3 regions of the Marinobacter sp. NFXS11 genome follow, and region 2 is predicted to be linked to each of the others. Evidence: predicted binding sites of a transcription regulator. Region 2 holds the regulator's gene; each other region holds the start of a gene.
What was found. Region 2 encodes FliA, which starts transcription of late flagellar genes. Its sites were predicted from a motif close to CTAAAGTTTNNNNNNNNNNNGCCGNTAA; they were not measured.
Positions count from the first base shown of each region.

Region 1 (8,019 bases), on a different contig from region 2:
ATGGCAGAGATCGTCATGAACACCGGCTACCGGATGTTCCCGGATTCACCGTCCGCCGCCGGCAGCCGTTCCGGGGAGAAGCCGAAGGTGTCCAGCGAGCAGGTGGCTTTCGCCGCCATCATGCGGGGCATCTACTGGTAACGCAGTTGCCCCCGAATCGAGTGGGAGGGGGAGTTACTTCCCCTCCCATATTAATGGGTTAAACGAGATTCGCCTCTTTTATGAAGTGTTCTGGGCTAAAGAAAACCAGCCGATAGCCGATGGTTAACATAAGAACAACATAAAAGAAGGGCTATTGATGACTCTCAAGAAACGTCTTTTGCTGACCTTGCTGCTGGTTGGCCTGCTTCCCGTCATTGCCATCTCATTTTTTAACGCCGAAATTGCCCGACAGAGCCTGACGGAACAGGCGTTGCAACAACTCTCTATTGCGGCTACCAATAAGCAGCATAGTGTTGAAGATTATCTCAGCACTATTGCCCGGCAGCTGAAAGCCATGGCCAATAATCGCGGGACCCGAACGGCGGCCCAGGGGTTTGGTTTGGCATTCCAGAATTATGAAAAACTGGTACAAGAGGAGCAGTCGACCTTACGAGAAAAGGTCGAGGCTTATTATCAGCAGAATTTTTTGCCACCCTTGCAGCAAAATGGTGGTGCTAACGGACGTTCAGCCTCGGACTTCGTTGCATCCCTCAGCAAAAACAGCCTGGCTCTGCAGATGGGTTACATCGTGGACAACCCGAATCCTGTGGGGAAGAAAGACGAATTGGTATCGGCTGACGTCCATATCGCGCAGTTTTATAACACGCTTCACAAACAGTGGCACACCTCGTTCAAGGAGTTTCAGGAGGCGTTTGGCTACTACGATATTTATCTCATTGATGCCGATACAGGCCACGTTATCTATTCCGTAGCCAAAGAGGTGGATTTCGCTACCTCCCTGAAAGACGGTCCCTACGCGGATTCTGGCCTGGCGGCAGCTTATCGTCAGGCGATGTCTGACGGACAGGATACTGCTCCGACTTTTGTTGATTTTACTCGGTATGTACCGTCCTACGGTGCGCCCGCCGGATTTGTGGCAACCCCCATATATTCCGAAAAAGATGAGCGGCTGGCCGTGCTGGCCTTCCAGTTCCCCATTGACAGCCTGAACAACATCATGATGGAGCGAGATGGCATGGGCGAAACCGGGGATGCCTATCTGGTGGGCCCGGATAACCTGATGCGGTCAGACTCATACCTGGATCCGGAAAATCGCAGTGTTGTCGCTTCTTTTGCCGACCCGGAGAATGGACGCATTAGTTCGACATCGGTGGATGAGGCCCTGGTCGGAAATTCCGGTGAAGGCGTGGTTACGTCCTACCGTGGCGAGCCAGTGTTTTCCGCCCACAGGCCAGTTACCGTAGGCGGGCTGAACTGGGCGCTTGTGGCGGAGATCAGCGAAGACGAGGCCCTGGCGCCGGTGCGTGAAATGTGGACGCTGACGGCGATAGCCATTGCTATTGTGCTCCTGGCTGTGGTGGCCGTGGCAGTCTGGACCGCGGCGCGGATCATGAAACCCCTTGGCAAAGACCCGGCCGAATTGCAGGCACTGGCGGAACAGGTGGCTGCGGGTAACCTGGTCATTGATTCGTCCGACAGTGACAGGGCCACGGGCGTATACGGCTCCATGCTCAAGATGGTGTCGGACCTGAAAGAAGTGATCTTCAAGGTTGAAGAGGCTTCCCAGCGCCAGGCCAGTGCATCTGAACAGTTGTCCGGCACCACCTCGCAGACTCTGGACAGTGTGAATCAGCAGGCAGAGCAGACTGAGCAGGTGGCGTCGGCCATTGAAGAAATGTCCTCTGCCATCAGCGAGGTGTCCCAGAATACCTCGGAATCGGCAGCCGCCGCCCGGCGCACTGATGAGGCGGTCAGCCGCAGCGCCACCGAGGTGGAATCCTCCGCTGCGGACACCCGTGCTATGGCCAGGGAACTGGAGGAAGCAGAAGCCGGCATAGAGGACTTGCGAAAGAATATGGAATCCATCACCAGGGTTCTGGATTCGATAAAGTCCATCGCCGACCAGACTAACTTGCTGGCTCTGAATGCCGCTATTGAAGCGGCCCGGGCCGGTGAACAGGGCAGGGGCTTCGCGGTGGTCGCGGATGAGGTGCGCAGCCTGGCCCAGAACAGCCAGAAGGCGACCGAGGAGATCAGTAGTTCCATCGAAACTCTGGTCAATTCGTCGGAGCGTGCTTCAAAGGTCGTTACCCGTTGCAGCACCCAGGCCAGAGGTATTTCTGAGCGGGCCGGAACCGTAGTGTTGCAGCTTCGCGAGGCAGTGGAAGAGGTCACCCGGATGTCCGGTATGGCCGAGCAGATTGCTACGGCTTCCGAAGAGCAATCAGCCACGGCCGAAGAAGTAACGCGCAACGTATCCACAATTGCTGAAAAGTCCTTGGAGACCAAACAGGCCATGGTCCAGATCTCCGAAGCCAGTGGTGACTTGGCGGAGTTGTCTCATCAGCTCAAGGATTCGCTGTCCCGGTTTAAAGTCAGCTGAGTACGAGGCGTGCCTTCCACAATTATGCCTGGCACACAGAAAAAAACCCGCTTCAGCGGGTTTTTTTATGGCGGTTACTCGGTCTCTTCGGGGATCACCGGAGGCGGAAAGCCGCCCAGTTCTTTCCAGCGATTCACAATGCCGCAGAACAGGTCTGCGGTTTTTTCCGCGTCATAGGCGGCGGAATGGGCTTCCTTGTTGCTGAACGGAATGCCCGCGAGTTTGCAGGCCTGGGCCAGAACCGTGTGGCCATAGGCCAGGCCAGCCAGCGTGGCGGTATCGAAGGTTGAGAAAGGATGGAACGGGTTACGACGGATGTCGGCCCGCAGCGCGGCTGCAAAAATGAAGTTATGGTCGAAGGTGGCATTGTGGCCCACCAGGACGGCTCGCTTGCAATCGTGGTTCTTTACCGCCTTGCGAATGGGGCTGAAGATCTCGCTGAGTCCTTCCCGCTCGGGTACCGCTTCTCGCTCCGGATTCCACGGATCAATACCGGTGAAATCAAGGGCGGACTGCTCCAGATTCGCGCCTTCGAAAGGATCGATCTGCTGAACGTGGGTCTCAGCGCGCCGCACCCAGCCGTCCTCGTCCATGGTCAGTATCACTGCCGCCACTTCCAGCAGGGCGTCCCGCTCGGGATTGAAGCCAGCGGTTTCCACGTCGACTACAACAGGCAGAAACCCGCGAAAGCGGCGGGACATAGGATGCGGTGGTTTGTTTTCGTCAGTCACTCAAGCTCCGGTCTTGGCCGTGTGTGAGAAGGAATAAGTCAGGTTTACGCCAGTTTCCAGTGAACGGTTTCACCAGCCTTGAGGGGCACGATGGTTCCGTCGGCCAGCGGCAGCTCTGCCGGCATGGTCCAGGGGGCACGAATCAGGGTGATGGTATCGGTATTCCGCGGTAGGCCATAGAAATCCGGCCCGTTGAAACTGGCGAATGCTTCAAGTTTATCCAGGATGCCAAGCTCTTCGAAAATGTCCGCATACAGGCCGATTGCGCCGTAAGCCGAGTAACAGCCAGCGCAACCGCAGGCTGCCTCTTTGCGATCCTTCGAATGAGGGGCGGAATCCGTGCCCAGGAAAAAGCGTTTGTCGCCGCTGGCCACCGCGTCCCTGAGCGCCTGTTGATGGCGGTTACGCTTCAGGATTGGCAGGCAATAGAGATGCGGTCGAATGCCGCCTACCAGCATGTGGTTGCGGTTATACATCAGGTGCTGGGGCGTCAGAGTCGCACCGAGGTTTTCTCCGGCGTGCTGCCGGACAAACTCTGCGGAATCGGCCGTGGTGATATGTTCCAGTACAACCTTGAGGTTCGGGAAAGCCTCGAGAGTGGGTGCCAGGACACGCTCCAGAAACACCTTTTCCCGGTCGAAAATGTCGATATCGGCATCGGTTACCTCGCCGTGTACCAGCAGCAGCATGCCACAATCGGCCATGGCCTCCAGAACCGGGTAGATGTTGCGGATATCCTTCACGCCGGAGTCGGAATTGGTCGTTGCGCCGGCCGGGTAAAGTTTGGCGGCCACAACGCCGGCAGCCTTGGCATCCCGGATAGTCTGCGCCGTCATGCTCTCGGTCAAATACAGCGTCATCAACGGCTCGAATGCAGCGCCATTGGCAGCCGCCAGAATGCGTTCCCGGTAGGCTGTGGCATCGGCTGCGGTTGTCACCGGCGGTACCAGGTTGGGCATGATGATGGCGCGACCGAAGCAGGCAGCCGTAGCCGGTACCACGTCCGTGAGAATGTCGCCGTCCCGTACGTGCAGGTGCCAGTCGTCGGGGCGTGTGAGCGTGAGCTTGTCTGTCATGGCGGTTGTCCGAAATACCTTTGGCGGGGCGAGCTTGTGCCCGATTCTCTGGGAGCCTGAAAAATTTGGCGAATTATACCAGAAGGCGCGGGTGATTGTTTTCCGGTTAGTGGCTAAAGAACTTCCGGCTCAGGCCGATAAACAGTCTGACTCTGCTAACTCCGGACACTGATGGCTAGCTCTATGGGATTTCGCCCCGGACAACTCCTGAATACTCTGCTGGTTGCCACGTTGCCCGTGTTGCTTCTGCGGGCAACTGCGCAGGCTGCCAGCTATGGCGCCGGAATCGAGAACAGCCAGTGGTATCTCGCCGAGTCGGTATTCGAATGCCGCCTGGTGCACGAAGTTCCCGGCTACGGTCGGGCTGTGTTCAATCATCGCGCCGGCGAAAGTCTCAGCTTTTTCCTGGAGTCCGATGCTGCCTTGATGCGACCAGGGCGCGGCAGCCTTGTGGTCGAGGCACCGGCCTGGCGTCCGGGTGTGGCGCCGAAGCCCCTGGGAACGGTCAATGTATCGGATGATCGCCGTCAGGTCTCGCTGGATACCCGTCAGGCCTTCGTGGTCGCCCATGGCCTGCTGGACGGGATGCGTCCGACGGTAACCAGGGAGTCGTGGTTTGATGGCCGCCCGGTGCGGGTTCAGGTCTCCAACATCAACTTCGCCGGCGAGTACCAGCGTTATCAGCGCTGTACGTCCAATCTTCTGCCGGTAAACTTTGATCAGATCCAGCGCTCGAGGGTGCCCTTTGCGAGCGGCAGCACGCAATTGTCCGATGCCGACAGGCAACTACTGGATAACATCGTGGTTTATGTGAATGCCGATTCCACGGTTGAGCGGATTTTCGTGGATGGTCATAGTGACAGTATTGGCAGCCGGATCGACAACCGTGCGCTGTCCGAGGATCGCGCCAATGTGGTGGCTGACTACCTCAAGGCGAGCGGTATTGATGAAAACATGATTACGGTTCGGGCTCACGGCGACCAGTACCCGGTATCCAACCGGCCCGCAGATAACCGCCGCACCAATATCCGCCTGCAACGGGCCGGTGACCGCCCGGAACTGCAGCAGGCTAACGGCTATGGCGGCGAACCCAGGGGCTGATTGGCGTCAGTAAACCGAATCCAGAACTTCCAGGTGGGCATTGACACTTTCCGCCAGGGCCCGCAGGTGGTAACCGCCTTCCAGGGTTGAAATGATCCGGTCATTGCTGTGCTCACTGGCGACACTCACAATCATTTCTGTTAGCCAGCGATAATCTTCCGTATCCAGATTCAGTTCTGCCATCGGATCGAGCCGGTGGGCATCAAAACCCGCCGAAATCAGGATCAACTGCGGTTTGAATTCATTCAGGCGCTTCAGCCATCCCGCCTCCACCTGCTTCCGGTACTCTTCAGACGAACAGTTTGCCTCGATCGGAATATTCACGATGTTGTCGGCCTGCCGGTGCACGTGGGAGTGCGGGTAGAAAGGGTGCTGGAAGCTTGAGCACATCAGGATACGTTCGTCGCCACCGACAATGTCTACGGTGCCATTGCCCTGGTGCACGTCGAAATCGATGATCGCGACTCGCTCCAAATGATGAAAGGTGAGGGCGCGCATGGCGGCGAGGGCAACGTTGTTGTAAAAACAGAACCCCATGGATTTCGCCCGCTCGGCATGGTGCCCGGGCGGTCGGGCACAAACAAACGCGTTGGTAACCTGGCTGCTCATAACCATATCCACGGCCTGGACATTGGCACCAGCTGCGAGACGGGCGGCTCGAAGGGTGTCGGGCATCATGGCCGTGTCCGGGTCGGTAAACACGCGGCCGCGGGTCGGTTGCATCAGGTCCAGTTGATGGAGATATTTTTCCGGATGCACCATCAGAAGCTGATCACGGGTGATTTCTTCCGGTCGAACCCAGTCCAGCTTCTGGTCCAGGCCGGTATCAGCAAGGTAGCTGATGATGGCCGCCAGCCGCTCCGGGCTTTCCGGATGTTCCGGCCCCATGTTGTGTTTCATGAAGTCATCGTGGGAAAAGAATGCCGTGGTCATACGTCTCGGACTGCCTTCGATATGCTTATATTTTCTTCAAGCTTATCAGGGAAAAGTGCACGTTGCCGTGTTTCTTTGGTCTTATAGGGGCGATAGTCATTTCACATCGGCGGATCAAGGCCTAAGATAAGAGATACACTCATAAGTAACCTGTTTTATTACATTTATTTCCCCAACGGCCTGCCGGCCGCATACGAAGGAGAGTCAGCTTGAGCACCCGGTATCTGGAGAGCCTGTTCAATCCCGCATCCATTGCGGTGATCGGTGCGTCGGAGCGGGCAGACAACCTTGGTGGTATGGTATTGCGGAATCTTATGGGGGGCGGTTATCCGGGCCGGTTACTGGTGGTGAACCAGAACGATTACGACAACGTGCACGGGGTTCCCTGCGTCAAGAAAGTCTCAAAAATGGAATTTACCCCGGACCTGGGAATCATCTGTACGCCGCCGGATACCGTGGCCAAGACCATCAAGCGGCTGGGGGAAGCCGGGGTGCGCACCGCGATCGTTATGACCGGCGGCATGTCACGTACTCACAGCAAAACCGGCCAGCCCCTGATGTATTCGGTTCGAGAAGCGGCCCGGGAAACCGGAATCCGGGTACTGGGCCCCAACACCATTGGCCTGATGGTCCCCGCCCGCAGCCTGAACGCTACCTACGCCCATATGGGCGCTATCCCTGGCCGGGTTGCCTTCGTTGGCCAGTCCGGCACCATCGCCAGTTCGGTCATAGACTGGGCGTTCGCCCGTGGTGTGGGGTTTTCCTACTTTCTGACCCTGGGCGATGGCATGGATATCGATCACGACGACTTGATTGATTATCTGGCTCAGGACACCCAGACCCGTGCGATTCTTCTGCACATCGAAAACATTCCCAATGCCCGGCGTTTTATGTCGGCGGTTCGGGTGGCGTCCCGCACAAAGCCTGTGATTGCGGTGAAGTCCGGGCGGGTACCGGAGTCGGAGTGGTTTTCCCATGACCTTCCTGATGGCCTGAAACGCAGCGATCCAATCTACGACGCCATGCTTCAGAGGGCAGGTGTGCTCCGGGTGGATGGCCTTGGCCAGATGTTTGATGCGCTCGAGACATTGACGCGGATGCGTCCCTTGCGCCGCGAAACCTTGGCGATCATGGCCAATGGGGTCGGACCCGGGGTGTTGGCCGTGGATCGGTTGGCGGATCTTGGTGGTGAACTGGCAGAGCTGTCGAAATCCAGCATTGAGAACCTGGCCGAGCTGCTGCCACCTTACTGGACCCGTAAAAACCCCATTGACCTTAACTACGATGCCTCGCCGGAGCTGTATGGCCAGGCCATCAAGATCCTGGCAAAGGATCCGGAAGTGGCAAACGTTCTGGTGATGTATGCCCCGAGTCTGACGGAGGACAGCCTGCAGATTGCGGACGCCGTTGTGCAGGCGTCCAAGGGCACACGTCTGAATGTGTTCACCTGCTGGCTCGGCCAAAGTACGGTCATGGATGCGCGGGAAGAGTTTTACCGGGCCGGGCTGCCGTCGTTCTTCAATCCCGAAAAAGCGGTGATGGCATTCATGCAGCATGTTCGTCACCAGCGGGTTCAGCGGCTGCTTACGGAAACGCCGGAATCCTTTACCGACCACTTTGCAGACCGCACCCA
Region 1 covers NZ_JAGDDV010000003.1:28,375-36,393, reverse strand. The annotation lists gene J3362_RS15880 (SDR family oxidoreductase) at 1-141, shown strand, start outside; gene J3362_RS15875 (methyl-accepting chemotaxis protein) at 299-2,545, shown strand; gene rnt (ribonuclease T) at 2,620-3,276, opposite strand; gene pyrC (dihydroorotase) at 3,321-4,352, opposite strand; gene J3362_RS15860 (flagellar protein MotY) at 4,536-5,453, shown strand; gene J3362_RS15855 (histone deacetylase family protein) at 5,460-6,386, opposite strand; gene J3362_RS15850 (bifunctional acetate--CoA ligase family protein/GNAT family N-acetyltransferase) at 6,596-8,019, shown strand, end outside.
Region 1: the regulator FliA is predicted to act here: its motif matches at 4,466-4,493, upstream of J3362_RS15860 (flagellar protein MotY).

Region 2 (8,019 bases):
TTGGTGGCCTCGTAGGTCAGGAGTGCACCGACTTCCTGTGCCAGCTCCCGGAAATTCTTGGTGCTGATGTCCGCACGGCGCATGATGCCGAGCTTGTGGCGGATCAGAGGGTGTTTTACCTCGTGGATTGGCATGGGGTCACCTGTGTGTCTGATTGGAGTTTTGGCGTCGCGATCAAATGGCGCAAGGATACCGCATCTGGCAAGGCGAGTCAGGCTGCAAATGGCTGCTTAACGGAAATCCCCTAAGGGGTGGTACGGATCTTGCGATAACCCTTCCAAACGACGCTCCGGTGTCAGATTTTCGACCTTCAAAACGCCTGCAGGCACGGCCAATCGGAGAAGTATCCGGCATGGACAGAGCTTTAGTCCTCAATAACGTCAAAACCCTGACGCGGGGCAACCTGGGCATACCCATCATGCTGATGGGCTTGCTGGGCATGATGATTCTGCCCATGCCGGCGTTCCTCCTGGACGTGTTCTTTACTTTCAACATCACCCTGTCCATTGTCATTCTGCTGGTGTGTGTCTACGCCCTGCGGCCGATGGAGTTTGCGTCCTTCCCGACAGTCCTGCTGGTAGCCACACTTCTGCGTCTCGCCCTGAACGTGGCGTCTACCCGGATTGTTCTGCTGAACGGCCACGAAGGCGGCGATGCCGCCGGTAAAGTGATCGAATCCTTCGGCGCCGTTCTGATCGGCGGCAATTACGCCGTGGGTCTGGTGGTGTTTGCGATCCTGATGATCATCAACTTCCTGGTCGTGACCAAGGGTGCCGGCCGGGTCTCCGAGGTGAGCGCCCGTTTCACGCTGGATGCTATGCCCGGCAAGCAGATGGCGATTGATGCGGACCTGAACGCCGGCCTGATCAATCAGGATGAGGCCAAGCATCGTCGTGCCGAAATCGCCCAGGAAGCGGATTTCTACGGCTCCATGGACGGTGCGTCCAAGTTTGTGAAGGGCGACGCCATTGCCGGCCTGCTGATTCTTGCGATCAACATCATTGGCGGTATTGCCATTGGTATGCTGCAGCACGGTCTGGATTTCGGGCTGGCCATGGAGCGATATGCGCTGCTGACCATTGGTGACGGCCTGGTGGCACAGATTCCCTCGCTGCTGCTGTCCACGTCTGCTGCAATCATGGTAACGCGGGTTACCTCCAGCCAGGACATGGGCGGCCAGATCCTCCAGCAAATGTTCAGTGCGCCCAAGGCGCTGTCCATTGCCGCCGCTATCCTGATCATTCTCGGCCTGATTCCCGGAATGCCCCACGTGGCCTTCCTGGGTCTGGGTGCACTGGCCGCCGGCGCTGCCTGGTATATCTGGAAGCACCAGAGACAGACCGTCGAAGAAGATGGCGCATTCCCGGTTAGGGGCGCGGGCGGGGCGGCTCCACGGCCGGCGGGTCGTGATCTGCCTCCAGGCGGTGATGCTGGCGGCGATCAGGGGCGTCAGCTACCGGCCCCCGGAGAGACCAAGGAGCTGGGTTGGGACGATGTGTCCACTGTCGATATTGTCGGTCTGGAAGTGGGTTACCGGTTGATCCCGCTGGTGGACAAGTCACAGGGTGGCCAGTTGCTCAGTCGTATCAAGGGCGTTCGTAAAAAGCTGTCCCAGGATCTCGGCTTCCTGATGCCCTCGGTCCACATTCGAGACAACCTCGATCTGATGCCCAATGTCTACCGCATCACCCTGATGGGCGTGACCATTGCCGAAGCGGAAATCCATCCGGACCGCGAACTGGCCATCGACCCCGGTCAGGTATTCGGAAAGATAGAAGGCATTGAAGGCAAGGATCCGGCGTTCGGTCTGGACGCCAGCTGGATTGAGCCAGACAAGAAAGACCAGGCCCAGACGCTCGGCTATACCGTGGTCGATGCCAGTACGGTGGTCGCGACCCACCTTAACCAGGTACTGCAGAAACACGCCCACGAGCTGCTGGGCCATGAGGAAGTCCAGAAATGGCTGGATCAGCTTGAAAAGATTTCTCCGAAGCTGGCCGAGGAACTGGTACCCACCACCGTATCCATCAGTCTGCTGCTGAAAGTGCTGCAGAACCTCCTGAAGGAAGAAGTGCCGATCCGAGACATGCGGTCCATTGCCGAGGCCATCGTGAACGTGCATCCGAAGAGTCAGGATCCGAAGCTGTTGACCACCGTTGCGCGGCAGTCCCTGCGCCGGATGATTGTCCAGAGTATCTGCGGCAACGAATCAGAGATACCGGTGATCACCCTGGATCCGGATCTGGAACAGTTATTGCTAAAGTCTGTTCAGCAGAGTCAACAATCCGGCGGACAGGAAGATATTGGCCTGGTCCTGGAGCCGAATATGGTTGAAAAACTCCAGCGCTCGCTTCAGGAGAGCGTCCAGCGTCAGGAGATGCTCGGCAAGCCAGCCATTCTGCTGGTGTCCGGGCCCCTGAGGCCGGTGCTGGCGAAGTTCGCCAGCTACGGGGTAGAGCGGCTCCATGTGCTCTCGTACCAGGAAATTCCGGATAACAAACAGATTACGATCGTGGCGTCCGTTGGCCAGTAACGGCGCGGATGACAGAGCGGACAGCGCCGGCACGGCGTTGCCGGTGGAGGAAGAGGCATCATGAAAGTAAAACGGTTTTTTGCTCAGACCATGGCCGAGGCGCTCAAGCAGGTCAGTGAACAGATGGGGCCGGACGCCGTGATCCTTTCCAATCGTCGGGTCGACGGCGGTGTCGAAATTGTGACGGCGCTGGACTATGACGAGAATATGGCGCGCCAGCGACTGGGCAACCAGGCAGAAGAAGCCACCAACGGGTCCCGCTTGGCCGAGATGCACGCCGACCAGCACAGGCGTCTTGAGGACGAGCTGAGCCGGTCCCGGGACCGCATCCGTGAAGTCCGGGAAAAGCGGGCATCCCAGGGCGCGAGCTACGCCGGTTCGTTCGCTGGCATTCAGGAAGAGGTGAGCGGTGGTTTTGGTGATATTGAACCTCTGCCACAGGCGCCGAGGGAAGCCTATTCCGATGAGCTGGCGCAGATGCGGGCCGAGATCAGCTCGCTCAGAGACATGATGCAGGGCCGTCGGCCGCAAACGGAGCCGGAGGTTTCTGCGACCACCGCCGTGCAGCAGAGGCTTGCCGAGCGCTTGCAGGAGTTCGGCCTCGGCAGTGATCTGGCGGGGTCAATTTCCCGTCGTCACAAGGCGGGGCGTCTGGAAGACGGTTGGAAGCAGTCCCTGAAAATGCTGTGTACCGGGGTCCGGACCTCCCGCATGGAGTGGCTGGATGAGGGCGGCGCCTACGCGTTGGTGGGGCCGACAGGGTCCGGGAAAACCACCACCATCGGAAAACTCGCCGCTCGCTACGTGCTCAAGCATGGTTCCGATTCCGTGGCCCTGGTTACCACGGATCGCTATCGGGTGGCGGCGCACGAGCAGTTATTCGTGTTCGGTCGGATCCTGAATGTGCCGGTTCGGGTCGTGGATGAGAGCCACAGTCTGGACGATATTCTGGACGAGCTGTCAGACCGTCATCTGGTGCTGATTGATACCGCCGGACTGACCAGTGCGGACAAAGGCTATCAGGAACAGCTGGCCGAACTGGCTCGCAGCCATCACAATATCAAAACCCATCTGGTGGTCTCGGCAACCAGTCAGCCTCGCATCATGAAATCCGTGTGGCATTGCTATAAGATGGCAAATCTTGCGGGCTGTGTGATGACCAAAATCGACGAGGCCCTGACGCTGGGCGAGTCTCTCGGGTTTGTGATGGAAACCGGTCTGCCGGTAGCCTATTACACAGACGGCCAGAAGATTCCTGAAGACCTGCACCACGCAGAAGCCGTTCCGCTGGTGCGGTTGGCCGTGGATCGGCTGAAAACACTCCAGCAACAGCAAGCGGTCGCAGAGGGCCTGAAAGAACACGCCTGAGACCGGACAGATTGACAGCAGGCGTCGGAGAAACAGCCGGCGAAACGTGGCGAGAGACCAAAAACAGTATGAGCAGAGCACATCCGGTACAGGTGATTGCAGTTTCCGGCGGAAAGGGTGGTGTCGGCAAGAGTAACGTGTCGGTTAACCTCGGAATTGCCCTGGCGCAGAAAGGCCGGAGAGTGGTGCTGCTCGACGCCGATCTGGGGCTCGCCAATATCGACGTCTTGCTGGGCATCACTGCCAATCGCAACCTCCAGGATGTTCTGGCCGGCGATTGTGACCTGAAGGACGTTCTGGTGAATGGTCCCGGCGGCATCAAGATTGTCCCCGCCTCTTCCGGTACCCAGAGAATGACGCAGCTCAGCCCCATGGAGCATGCCGGGCTGATTAACGCGTTTAGCGAGCTTGGGGACCAGATTGATGTTCTGATTGTGGATACCGCTGCCGGTATCTCCGAATCGGTGGTCAGTTTTCTCAGGGCGTCCCAGGAGTTGTTGCTGGTGGTGTGTGACGAGCCCACGTCCATTACAGACTGTTACGCCCTGATCAAGCTCATGAATCGCGAGTACGGCACGAATCGGTTCCGCATTCTTGCCAACCAGGTCCGGAATGAACAGGAAGGCCGGCATCTGTTTGAAAAACTGACCCGGGTCACCGAGCGCTTCCTCGATGTGGCACTACAATACGTGGGAATAGTCCCCTACGATGAGGCCGTGAAGAAAGCGGTTCAGCGTCAGCGTGCGGTGCTGGACGCCTATCCCAGGGCGAAAGCTTCACTGGCCATCAAGGCGTTGGCGGACAAGGTAGATAGCTGGCCGTTGCCGTCCTCTCCCCGCGGGCATCTGGAATTTTTTGTGGAGCGGCTCGTCGAAGTCTGAATCGGATCCAGTCAAACAAAAAACCGGATACATGACATTGGCGAAAAACCTCGGAATCTATAACCAGTCAAGCGCGCAGAAGCCGGCTCAGCTCATTGAGCAGCACGCGCCGCTGGTCAAGAAAATTGCCCTTCACCTGATGGCCCGCCTGCCGGCGTCCGTCCAGCTTGAAGACCTGATGCAGGCCGGCATGATCGGTCTGCTCGAGGCCGCCCAGCGTTACAGTTCCACCAAAGGTGCTACTTTCGAGACTTACGCCGGTATCCGGATTCGCGGCGCCATGGTGGACGAAATCCGCAAGGGTGACTGGGTGCCACGTTCTGTTCACCGCAACGCCCGTCGAATTTCCCAGGCCATCAAGACCGTTGAAGACCGACTTGGCCGAGAAGCCCATGATCAGGAAGTGGCCGAAGAGCTGGGTATGGGGCTGGCCGAATATCACTCCTACCTTTCCGATTCCAACAGCGGTCGACTTTTTAGCCTCGACGAGCTCAATGAATCCGGAGAGCTGCCGATAGAACAGACAGAGACGCAGGATAATCCCCTGGAGGGATTGTCCTCCGATGCCTTCCGGAGGAGCCTCGCTGAGGCGATTGAAGACCTGCCGGAGCGGGAAAAGCTGGTGTTGAGCCTTTACTACCAGGAAGAACTGAACCTCAAGGAGATTGGTGCGGTGCTTGGCGTCAGTGAGAGCCGGGTAAGCCAGATTCACAGTCAGGCAGCCCTGCGCCTTCGGGGCCGGCTCTCGGATTGGCGCCAGGAATCTGACAGCTGACCGCGTTCAGTCTGTGTCGGCAACGAGGTAGTCTGTAGTTTTTGGTAACCGATGCTTTACAACCGAAGCAAAGATCCGACAATAAGCGGTTAAAACAGCGGCCTGCTAGACTTTGAACGCAAAGGTCAAACGAATTCCGGGTGTTACTAACTGGAGGTCCCATTGGACAAAAACATGAAAATCCTCATTGTGGACGACTTCTCCACAATGCGACGGATCATCAAGAACCTGCTGCGTGATCTTGGCTTCACCAACACCGATGAAGCTGACGATGGCAACACGGCGCTGCCAATGCTCAAAAGCGGCAAATACGATTTTCTGGTGACCGACTGGAACATGCCGGGCATGTCAGGCTTCGATCTTCTCAAGGCCGTTCGGGCAGACGAGAATCTCAAAACCCTGCCGGTATTGATGGTGACTGCTGAGGCCAAGCGCGACCAGATCGTTGCCGCTGCCCAAGCAGGCGTGAATGGTTATGTGGTCAAGCCATTCACCGCTGCCGTGCTCAAGGAAAAGATTGAGAAAATCTTTGAAAGAATCCAGTAACCAGAGGTCGGATGGCTCTCATGAGCGATAGCAAAAAGAACCATCGGGGCCTTGAACCGGAGGTGACGGAAAAGCTCCAGCGGCAGGCAGCGGAACTGGCCGAGAGTGTTGATGCGGGTGATTATGCCAAAGCCATGACCCTGATCAATGAACTCAGCGAGGTAAGGGATCAGAGTCTGTACCGTGAGGTAGGGCGGCTGACCCGGAGCCTGCACGAAGCAATCCGGAACTTCCAGATTGATCCCCGTAACGCCGAACAGCAGGAAGCCCTGTCAAAGATGACAGATGCCTCTGATCGTCTCGAATACGTTGTGCAGATGACCGGCGAAGCAGCCAACCGGACCATGGACCTGGTTGAGGAAACCATGCCCGTGGCCAATGCCCTCAGAGACGAGGCCGCCGCGTTGCGTGATGAGTGGCAGCGCCTCCGTCGCCGGGAAATGCAGCCGGCTGAGTTTCGCGAGCTGTACGGCCGGATTGATCGCTTTTTTGTCAGCATGGCAACCGATGCCGACACCATGTACAGCAACCTGTCGGAAATCCTGCTGGCTCAGGACTATCAGGATCTGACAGGGCAGGTCATCCAGAAGGTCACCGCTCTTGTGAAAGAGGTTGAGGAGCAGATGCTCAGCCTGGTGGTGATGGCCAGTCATGTGGACCAGCTCACGGGCACGGTGCACCAGATTGAAGAAAAAGAAGAGTCTGCAGAGAAGGGCGTCGGGCCCCAGATCAAGGCCGATGAGCGTGAAGATGTAGTTTCGGGACAGGACGACGTAGACGACCTGTTGTCCAGTCTCGGTTTCTGAATAATGAGGGTAGCGCATGGCGTTTGATGCTGATGAAGAGATTTTGCAGGACTTCCTGGTAGAAGCCGGCGAGATCCTCGAAAAGCTGTCAGAGCAGTTGGTAGATCTTGAGCAACATCCTGACGACAGTGATCTGCTTAACGCCATCTTCCGTGGCTTTCACACCGTTAAAGGCGGCGCGGGCTTCCTTCAGCTTGAAGCACTGGTAAATTGCTGCCATTCCGCCGAAAACGTTTTTGACATCCTGCGCAATCACAAGCGCAAGGTGGACTCTGAACTGATGGACGTGGTTCTCGAAGCCCTGGATAACGTCAATGCCATGTTTGAGCAGGTCCGCAATCACGAGGAGCTGACACCCGCCCCGGACGAACTGATCGCCCGCCTGGATGCCCTGGCCCAGCCGGAAGGCGAGGGGGCGCCGGCCGCTGCGGCTCAACCTGAGCACAAACAGAGCGAACCGGCAGAAGACGGTGGTGACATCACCGACGACGAGTTCGAACAGCTTCTGGACGCACTGCAGGACGAGAAATCAGCGGAGGTTTCCTCGGCTTCGAGCGCCGGATCGGCCGGCGGTGACCAGGAAAGTTCTGGAGACGACGAAATTACCGATGACGAATTCGAGGCGCTGCTGGACCAACTGCACGGGAAAGGTCAGTTTGCCGGTGCGCCAGCTGGCGAGGAAGAGGCCGTCAGCAAAGAAGACAAACCGGCTGCCAAGGCCGGCTCTGGTGGCAGCGATGACCTGATCACCGACGACGAATTCGAGAAACTGCTGGACGATCTTCACGGCAAGGGCGGAAGCCCGACCGCGGGCGGAGAGCCTTCAGCCTCGAAAGAGCCTGCAGCTCCAAAACAGCCCTCAGCGCCGAAACAGCCTGCATCGCCGACAGCAAACACGTCAAAGCCCGAAAAGTCGAAGCCGGCCGAGAAGCCGGAAGCCAAAGGCGCTGCCGCACCGGCGATGCCTGCTCGCGAGAATGCCCCGGCCGCGGAAACGACGGTTCGTGTTGACACCAAGCGACTCGACGACATCATGAATATGGTGGGTGAGCTGGTGCTGGTACGTAACCGCTTGCAGCGTCTGGGTGCCGAAAGTGAAGACGAACACAT
Region 2 covers NZ_JAGDDV010000001.1:822,541-830,559, forward strand. The annotation lists gene upp (uracil phosphoribosyltransferase) at 1-134, opposite strand, end outside; gene flhA (flagellar biosynthesis protein FlhA) at 353-2,533, shown strand; gene flhF (flagellar biosynthesis GTPase FlhF) at 2,594-3,901, shown strand; gene J3362_RS03920 (MinD/ParA family protein) at 3,970-4,782, shown strand; gene J3362_RS03925 (RNA polymerase sigma factor FliA) at 4,814-5,557, shown strand; gene cheY (chemotaxis response regulator CheY) at 5,720-6,103, shown strand; gene J3362_RS03935 (protein phosphatase CheZ) at 6,124-6,909, shown strand; gene J3362_RS03940 (chemotaxis protein CheA) at 6,926-8,019, shown strand, end outside.

Region 3 (8,019 bases), on a different contig from region 2:
GCGACCGGGGGAGCTCAAACCCTCGAAGACATCATGCGCCGCCAGAAACAGTTGGAGGTGGACGAATCTTTTCGGTCTGAAAACCTCGGAAATTCTGAAAATGCAGCGCCTACCACCGCGCCTCTGGGCACGAATGGCGGTCGCTCGGATGCCGATGTCTGGCGCTCTATTCGTTACAACGAGATCGATCCCCGAATTCAATCCCCGGGCCCTGCCAACGAGGTAATGATTCAGGACGCAGGCATGCCCTGGTATCAACTGCGCGAAGGTCCCATCATCACGTACGGCGGTGGCGCCATCCTCGGCTTCCTTGCGCTGCTGGTTGTCTTCTATTTCGTTCGCGGCAAAATCATGATTGATGGGGGCCCTGCGGGCACAACCATTGAACGGTTCAAAGCCATCGAGCGATTCGGACACTGGTTGCTGGCAGGCTCTTTCGTCGCACTCGGCATCACGGGTCTGCTAACGCTGATGGGGCGCAGCTTCCTGATTCCGGTGATCGGCCACGATGCTTTTGCAACCATTGCAGCCGGCTCCAAATGGGTCCACAACAACATCGCATGGTCTTTCATGCTGGGACTGGTGATGACCTTTGTGATGTGGGTTGCGCACAACATTCCCAACAAGCTGGACTGGCAATGGCTCAAAGCGGGCGGCGGCATCTTTACCAAGGGTCATCCCTCGGCAAAGAAATTCAACGCTGGCCAGAAGATCATTTTCTGGACCGTGATGGTGTTGGGCGCCTCCGTTTCCCTGTCCGGTCTGTCGCTGCTATTCCCGTTCCATATGCCGATGTTTGCCGACACCTTCGGTATCATCAACAGCATCATTGGAACCAGCTTCCCGACTGAACTCACGCCACACGAAGAAATGCAATACGCCAACATCTGGCACTCGATTGTAGCGTTTGTGATGATGCTGGCCATCATTGCCCACATCTACATCGGCTCCATTGGTATGGAGGGCGCGTTCGACGCCATGGGCAACGGGCAAGTGGACGTGGAATGGGCCCGTCAGCACCACGATCTGTGGGTCGCTGAGGTTGAAGCCAAACAAGGCAAAGGAGGTTCGTCGTGAAGGTCATGATTTCCGCTTTTGTCGCAGCTCTGCTGATTGCCACTGCTGCACCGATGGTGCTCAATCAGTTCGGTTGGTCGGCTGCCGAACAGGGCAGCAGTGCAACGAGTGTGCGCCTTGACTGATCAGCCCGGGGTATACCAGATCGACGCTGTCGGTCTGGTATGTCCTCTCCCCATCCTTCGGTTCAAAAAAAGGACCAAAGACCTGCCTAGCGGAACATTGGTCGATTTCCTCGCGGATGATCCCACCGGCCGAAAGGATCTTCAGGCCCTTTGTGATATCACTGGTCACAGGATTGAATGGACCAGAGAGGAAGAAGCTGGCGTCACCCGTTACCGTATTTCCCTCGCATAAAACCACATCTGAACTTTCAATTTTCCCTGCACTCCGCCAAGCCCTCTTGGTAAATAAGGCGCCAACAGCCTATCTTTAATTAGGACCTCTAATAGTTGGCATTCCGATGATTTCAGACCCACTCTTTTCCACTCCAGGCGAGGAAAACGCTCTTTACCTGGAGCTTACCGACGGCATTCCCGGGGCAATCTTTCAGTATATTCTCCATCCTGACGGCACCGACCAGTTGAGCTACATCAGCCGGGGGTGTGTTGATCTGTGGGAGATTGAAGCGGCACAACTGAAACGTGATCCGGGCCCACTATGGGAAATGATTCTGCCTGGAGATGTTGAGGGATTGGCCCGGTCGATTCGTGGTTCTGCGGAAACCATGACCTTCTGGAGACACGAGTGGCGGATCAAGCCAGCATCCGGTGTTGTGAAATGGCTGAGTGGCACCGGCACTCCCAAACAGCGTGAAAATGGAGACATATGCTGGAATAGCGTGATCATTGATGTAACACGCGAACGTCAGACCCAGGAAGCATTGGACAGTTTCTTCGACCAGCGCATGACGATGAACGCGATGGTCGACTTCGAGGGCAAGTTCGTGAGGGTCAATGGGCTTTGGGAAACAAAGCTGGGCTATCGTCGCGACGAACTGGAAGGGGAGGTTTTCATCGAGTTCGTCCACCCGGAGGACCGTGAGAAAACCCTGAGTGAAGCCGGCAGAGTGATAGAAAAGAGCGAAGGGTCATCGGAGTTTGAAAACCGGTATCGGCACAAAGACGGCTCCTACCGCTGGCTGTCCTGGTCATCAGTGACATCCCCCGAGGCGGGGTTGATCTATGCAGTTGCTATTGATGTGACGGAAGCGCGCATCGCTGATGACAAGCTGCGTCAAGCGGCGACGGTGTTCCAGAGTACGGTTGAAGGCGTGATGATCAGCGATCTGGATAACAGGATCATTGAGGTTAATGACGCCTTTTCCCAGATTACGGGCTATACGGAAGAGGAGGCCATCGGCAAAACGCCCGACCTTCTCGATGCGGGAAAACACGATCCAAGCTTCTTCAATGCCATTTGGCAAAGTGTTCGGGAAAACGGGCACTGGCGTGGTGAAATCTGGAGCCGCAGGAAAGACGGAAGTGTCTTCCCGGAACTACTGACCATCAGCACTATTCTCAACAAAGACGAGCCGGTCGGCTATGTGACGGTATTTTCAGATATTTCTACACTGAAAGCCCATCAGGAAAAGCTGGATTATCTGGCTCACCACGATCCCCTGACGGGCCTCCCAAACCGCCTCCTTTTCAATTCCCGATTGCAACAGAGCATCCGTCTGTCGGAGCGAACCGGCCGTTCTATAGCGGTATTATTCATCGACATTGATCGATTCAAAAACATCAATGACAGTATGGGCCATCCCACGGGGGACGAACTGCTCAAGCACGTAGCGGCTCGCCTGAGGGAGCAGCTACGTGCTTCCGACACGGCGGCACGCCTTGGAGGTGATGAGTTCGTCGTTCTTCTGGAGGACATTGACGGCGCGGAACATGCCGGACAGGTCGCCGACACGCTGATGAAAGCGTTTAAAGAGACGTTCGCCATGGACGATGTCGAGATCGGGGTAACCGTGAGCATGGGAATCAGCCTCTTTCCGCAGGACTCCAATGACGCGGCAGAACTGCTGGCTGACGCAGATGCAGCGATGTATCAGGCCAAAGAGAACGGCAGAAACACCTACGCATTCTATTCGAGCGACTCGACCGCCCGAGCACTGGAGTACGTTTTCTTCGAGAATGCTCTCAGGAAGGCTGTTTCTGACAATCAGCTCTTTCTTGAGTATCAGCCCCAGTTTGATCTGGAGCTTGGAAAATTAGTCGGTATGGAAGCGCTGATACGCTGGCAGCATCCAGACAAGGGACTGATTACACCGGATCGCTTCATACCGATTGCCGAGCAGAATGGCACCATAAGAAACATAGGACAGTGGGTGCTGCAAACGGCCTGCCACCAGGGGAAAGCCTGGCTGGATGCCGGCCTCGACATAGGACGCATCTCTATCAATGTCGCTGCCTCGCAGTTTCACGATGAGAACTTTCTTGCAGAGGTGTTTGCGATTGTGGATGAATCCGGATTGCCTCCAGAGCATCTGGAACTGGAGGTAACCGAGAGCTCGTTCATGCACCAACCGGAGCGGGCCATACCGAAGCTTCACGCACTCAGAGAGAGAAACATCACCATCGCCATTGATGATTTCGGTACCGGCTATTCCTCCCTGAGCTACCTGAAAAGACTGCCCATCGACAAATTGAAAATAGATCGGTCTTTCGTGATGGATTTGCCGGATGACGAAGAAGACAAAGCCATTGTGCGTGCGATTATCGGTTTGGGAAAAACCCTCAAACTGAAAACGATTGCCGAGGGCGTTGAAACCGAGGCTCAGGTGGCGTTTTTCAAGCAGGCACAATGCGATGCCCAGGGCTTTTACTACAGCCGCCCCATTGGCACGGATGCGATGGACGCTTTTCTTCGTTCGCCGCAAACAAGCGCGCAGTAAACAAACAGCAGTATTAGTTTGCCGGCGAGCACCTGATCCTAGTGGCCACCTCGTGGATGCTTGCGGGCCTCCAGGTTACCCAGCGACATTTTCACGTCTCGATCCGACAGTTCTGGAAGATCGTCAAAATTCGAAACCTGCGGGAATTTCAAATCGATCACAGTCGCCAGCGTATCGTCGATACACAGTGTGTCTGCCACGGCCTGATGACAACCAGGCATCAGGATTGCCCTGACCTCGCCGATTTCTCTTGTCCCCGTCTCAACGTCGCCAGAGCGACTGGCGCTTATCACGGTGAGGGACTCGCCCCAATCCACGGCGCTGCCTTCAACGGGTTTCGCTTCAATCCGCTCACAGGCTGTCAGGGTTGCTTCAAGCAACGTGCGGAAATTGGCCGATTCAGCCAGCCGCTCGGCCTTTTCACGGGCACTGCGCTCTTCGTCATGCACCAATAATATGTAGGGCGTATTATCAACGAAGACACCCCAGTAGTCGGCTGCAATGGCTTCGGGTTTCGGGTGATAAAGCCCAGCGGTCAGGGTCGAGTGCTTTTTTCTTCGAGCCAGGACCGCCCCATTTTTTTCACAATCCAATTCTTTGCCTCGGTCTTTTCCGGTTTTCACTTCTTGCACACGTCTTGGAGGGACAGCAACTAGACGCTGAGTTCCAGACTTATCGGCGCATCATTTCGTGGACGCCGAAATATGGTGATTGCGGAAAGCTTTTACAAATCCGAAGCCAGGCCAATGCTGTCAGGGACCCTTTGCTGCTCACTAGACAGCCCATACACGTCGCAATTTCTGGAATCATTCACGAATGACGAAATAATGATTAACGAAGCACCGATCACGGCCGATATAACAAAGATCGCAGTGGTTTGCGCGCTCCAATAGTCCGTCCGGCTTATAGATTCTGGGGAATCAGCATGTCTATCAGAAAACTGTTCATCGTCTCGATTGCCGTTGTTCTGCTGGTCATCGCATTGCTCGCAAGCATTGTGATCGCTTTGAACACGCAGAAAACGATCACGGCAGATGTGGCAGAAAGGCAGAGTGATCTTGTCGAGGAGATCACCGGAATGCTCTCCATCACCGACGAGCTCATGTCAAAACGGGTAAAGAATTCTCTGAATCTGCTGATTGAACGCGGTCAGCAAATGGGAACCGCAAGGGTTCAGGGAACGGAACCCGTCGCAGGCAAATCGGCGCCGGCACTGTTTCTTGGCGACACCATGATCAACAACGACTTTGATCTGGTGGACGGGATTACCGACATCATGGATGGCACAGCCACTCTCTTCGTCCGGGATGGTCAGGACTTTGTAAGGGTTTCCACGAACGTAAAGAAAGGCGATGGATCCCGCGCCATCGGCACCACGCTTAACATGGCCGGCGCAGCGGGGCAGGCCATCAGCCGGGGCGAAGCCTACTTCGGCCAGGTCGATATCCTCGGCAACCCCTATCTCACCGCTTACAGCCCGATCCGCAACGCGTCTAACCAGATTATCGGCATCTGGTACGTGGGCTATTCCGCGGACCTTGAAGAACTTGAAGCAGCTATCACCTCATCCAGTCTGCTGGACAGGGGATTTCTCGCCCTGGTGGACGATAAGGGTCGGCTTCGGATGCATTCCAACACAATTGAGCCTGATCCACTGCAAAACCTGCTGGAAACCGAGCCGGAAGGTTGGAATCTTGAACGCACTGCGTTCGACCCCTGGGGGTACCAGATTGTAACCGGCTATTCAGAAGACGAAGTGGCAGCCATGGTTCGCAATCAGACGATCAAGACGATCATTGCAATTCTGATCGGCGGACTGGTGCTGATCGGCTGTCTGAGTGCCCTGGCACAATTGGTTGTAGCCCGACCTCTTCAAAAAATGATCAATGCCATCAACGACATTGCCAGTGGAGAGGGCGACCTTACAGTGCGGTTCAATGCAACGGGCAAGAGCGAACTGGATGTCATGGCCCAGGGCTTCGACCGCTTGCTTGATCGGTTACAAACCACGATTTCAGAAACCAAAGGCTCGTCGGAAAGCCTGCTTGAGGCCTCGTCGAGTCTCAGGGGCATTGCATCGGACTCCGCAACCGTCGTCTCGCAACAAACCGAGGAGACAGAGCAGGTTGCAACCGCCATGAATGAAATGACAGCAACCGCTCAAACCGTTGCCGAAAGCGCATCCAGGGCCGAAAACATTGCGAAAGAGGCGGATGGTCTGGCCGAAAGTGGCCAGTCGCTCATTGCAAAAACCACCGCAAAAATACAGAGCCAGCTCGAAAACAACCAGAGCTCCGTGCAAACCAGCGCTTCACTGAGAGCTGCATCGGATAACATTGGCAATATTCTTTCCGTCATCGAAAACATTTCAGAACAGACCAACCTTCTTGCCCTGAACGCAGCGATTGAGGCAGCCCGAGCCGGTGAGCACGGCAGAGGTTTTGCGGTGGTCTCCGACGAAGTCAGAAACCTGGCCCGTCGAACCCAGGAATCAATCAAGGAGATCCAGGATCAGATCAATCACCTACAGGAAGGCGTTGCCGGTGTAACAAACGTTATTGAGGTTGGCAGCCAGCTGGCTACTGAAACCAACGACATGATCCGCGAAACCGGTAACGCGATCGAGGCACTGCGCGAGAGCGTTAGAACCATTCGGGATACCAACATTGAAATGGCCAGCGCCGCCGAGCAGCAAAGCCAGGTTTCTGAAGACATCAACCAGCGCCTTGAGCACATTCGACAAATGGCTGGCAGCAGCCAGGAGAACGCCGCATCAACCAATGAGGCGGCAGAAACATTGAAACAACTCGCTGAAAAACTGAAGTCTCAATTGGACTCTTACCGGACCTGACCCAGTTTCCACACCCGGAAATCATTCTTTAATACCGAACGAATTAATCAGATATATATATTTTTGTTCACAGCAAAAGCCTCGGATACTACGCGTACTAAATACTTATGATTCCGAGGTCCTCGCATGTTCGATGTTCAGGCGATCGAATCCTTGTTCCCACTGCTGGTTCCGCTGCTTTTCGGTGCCGGAGCAGTGGCGACCGGATTGGCAACCAACCAGAGCAACCTTCTCGCACGGTCATTGACCTTCAAGCTTGCCTTTGTATCGGCTTTGGCCGCCGCAATCGGAAGTTGGTGGTGGCCGGTCGATGGCGTCTGGTTCAGTCACGCGCCTCTGGCCTCAATCATGTTGCTGCTGATCACTTTGCTGGGCATGGTGCTGGGACGCTTCTCGGAGAGGTATCTTGCGGGGGATCCCGGCCAGCGCCGTTTCATGATCTGGCTTCAGGTGATCCTCGCGAGCGTGGCCATGATCGCCATAACCAATCATTTGTTGGTGTTCCTCGTCAGCTGGATTGCCATCAGCGTGAGCCTGCACCAGTTGCTGATGTTCTTTCCTGATCGCCCGCGCGCCGCCCTGGCCGCGCACAAAAAATTCATTTTTGCGCGGATTGCGGAGCTCTGCTTGGCACTGGCGTTCCTCCTGCTTTATGTCCAGTACGACACGCCGTTTATTGATCGGCTTCTGGCCCAGGTATCCGGTGCAACAGAGGTGCCCGCCGGCGCCCAGATCGCTGCGGTTTTGATGGCCGTGGCTGCTTTGCTCAAATGCGCACAGATGCCTTTCCACGGTTGGCTGATTCAGGTGGTGGAATCACCCACGCCGGTTTCCGCCCTGCTTCACGCCGGCGTTGTGAACCTTGGCGGTTTCCTGATGATTCTGATGGCACCGCTCATTTCCGAAGTAAGCGCCGCCCAGTGGCTGCTGCTTGCAGTCGCAGGCCCCACGGCGGTGTTTGCCAGCCTTGTCATGATGACCCGTATTTCCATCAAGGTAAGGCTGGCCTGGTCAACCTGCTCCCAGATGGGCTGGATGTTGGTTGAGTGCGCTCTGGGGCTATACGAGCTGGCGCTCCTGCATCTGGTTGCACATTCCGCATACAAGGCACACACCTTCCTGAACGCCGGCAATACCGTTGAGTTGTCGATGAAAAAACGTCTGGTTGCCGTCAACGAGCCCGGGGCAAAAC
Region 3 covers NZ_JAGDDV010000002.1:1,239,932-1,247,950, reverse strand. The annotation lists gene J3362_RS14725 (formate dehydrogenase subunit gamma) at 1-1,077, shown strand, start outside; gene J3362_RS14720 (hypothetical protein) at 1,074-1,202, shown strand; gene J3362_RS14715 (sulfurtransferase TusA family protein) at 1,177-1,434, shown strand; gene J3362_RS14710 (sensor domain-containing protein) at 1,541-3,976, shown strand; gene J3362_RS14705 (hypothetical protein) at 4,015-4,599, opposite strand; gene J3362_RS14700 (methyl-accepting chemotaxis protein) at 4,902-6,827, shown strand; gene J3362_RS14695 (NADH-quinone oxidoreductase subunit L) at 6,954-8,019, shown strand, end outside.
Region 3: the regulator FliA is predicted to act here: its motif matches at 4,808-4,835, upstream of J3362_RS14700 (methyl-accepting chemotaxis protein).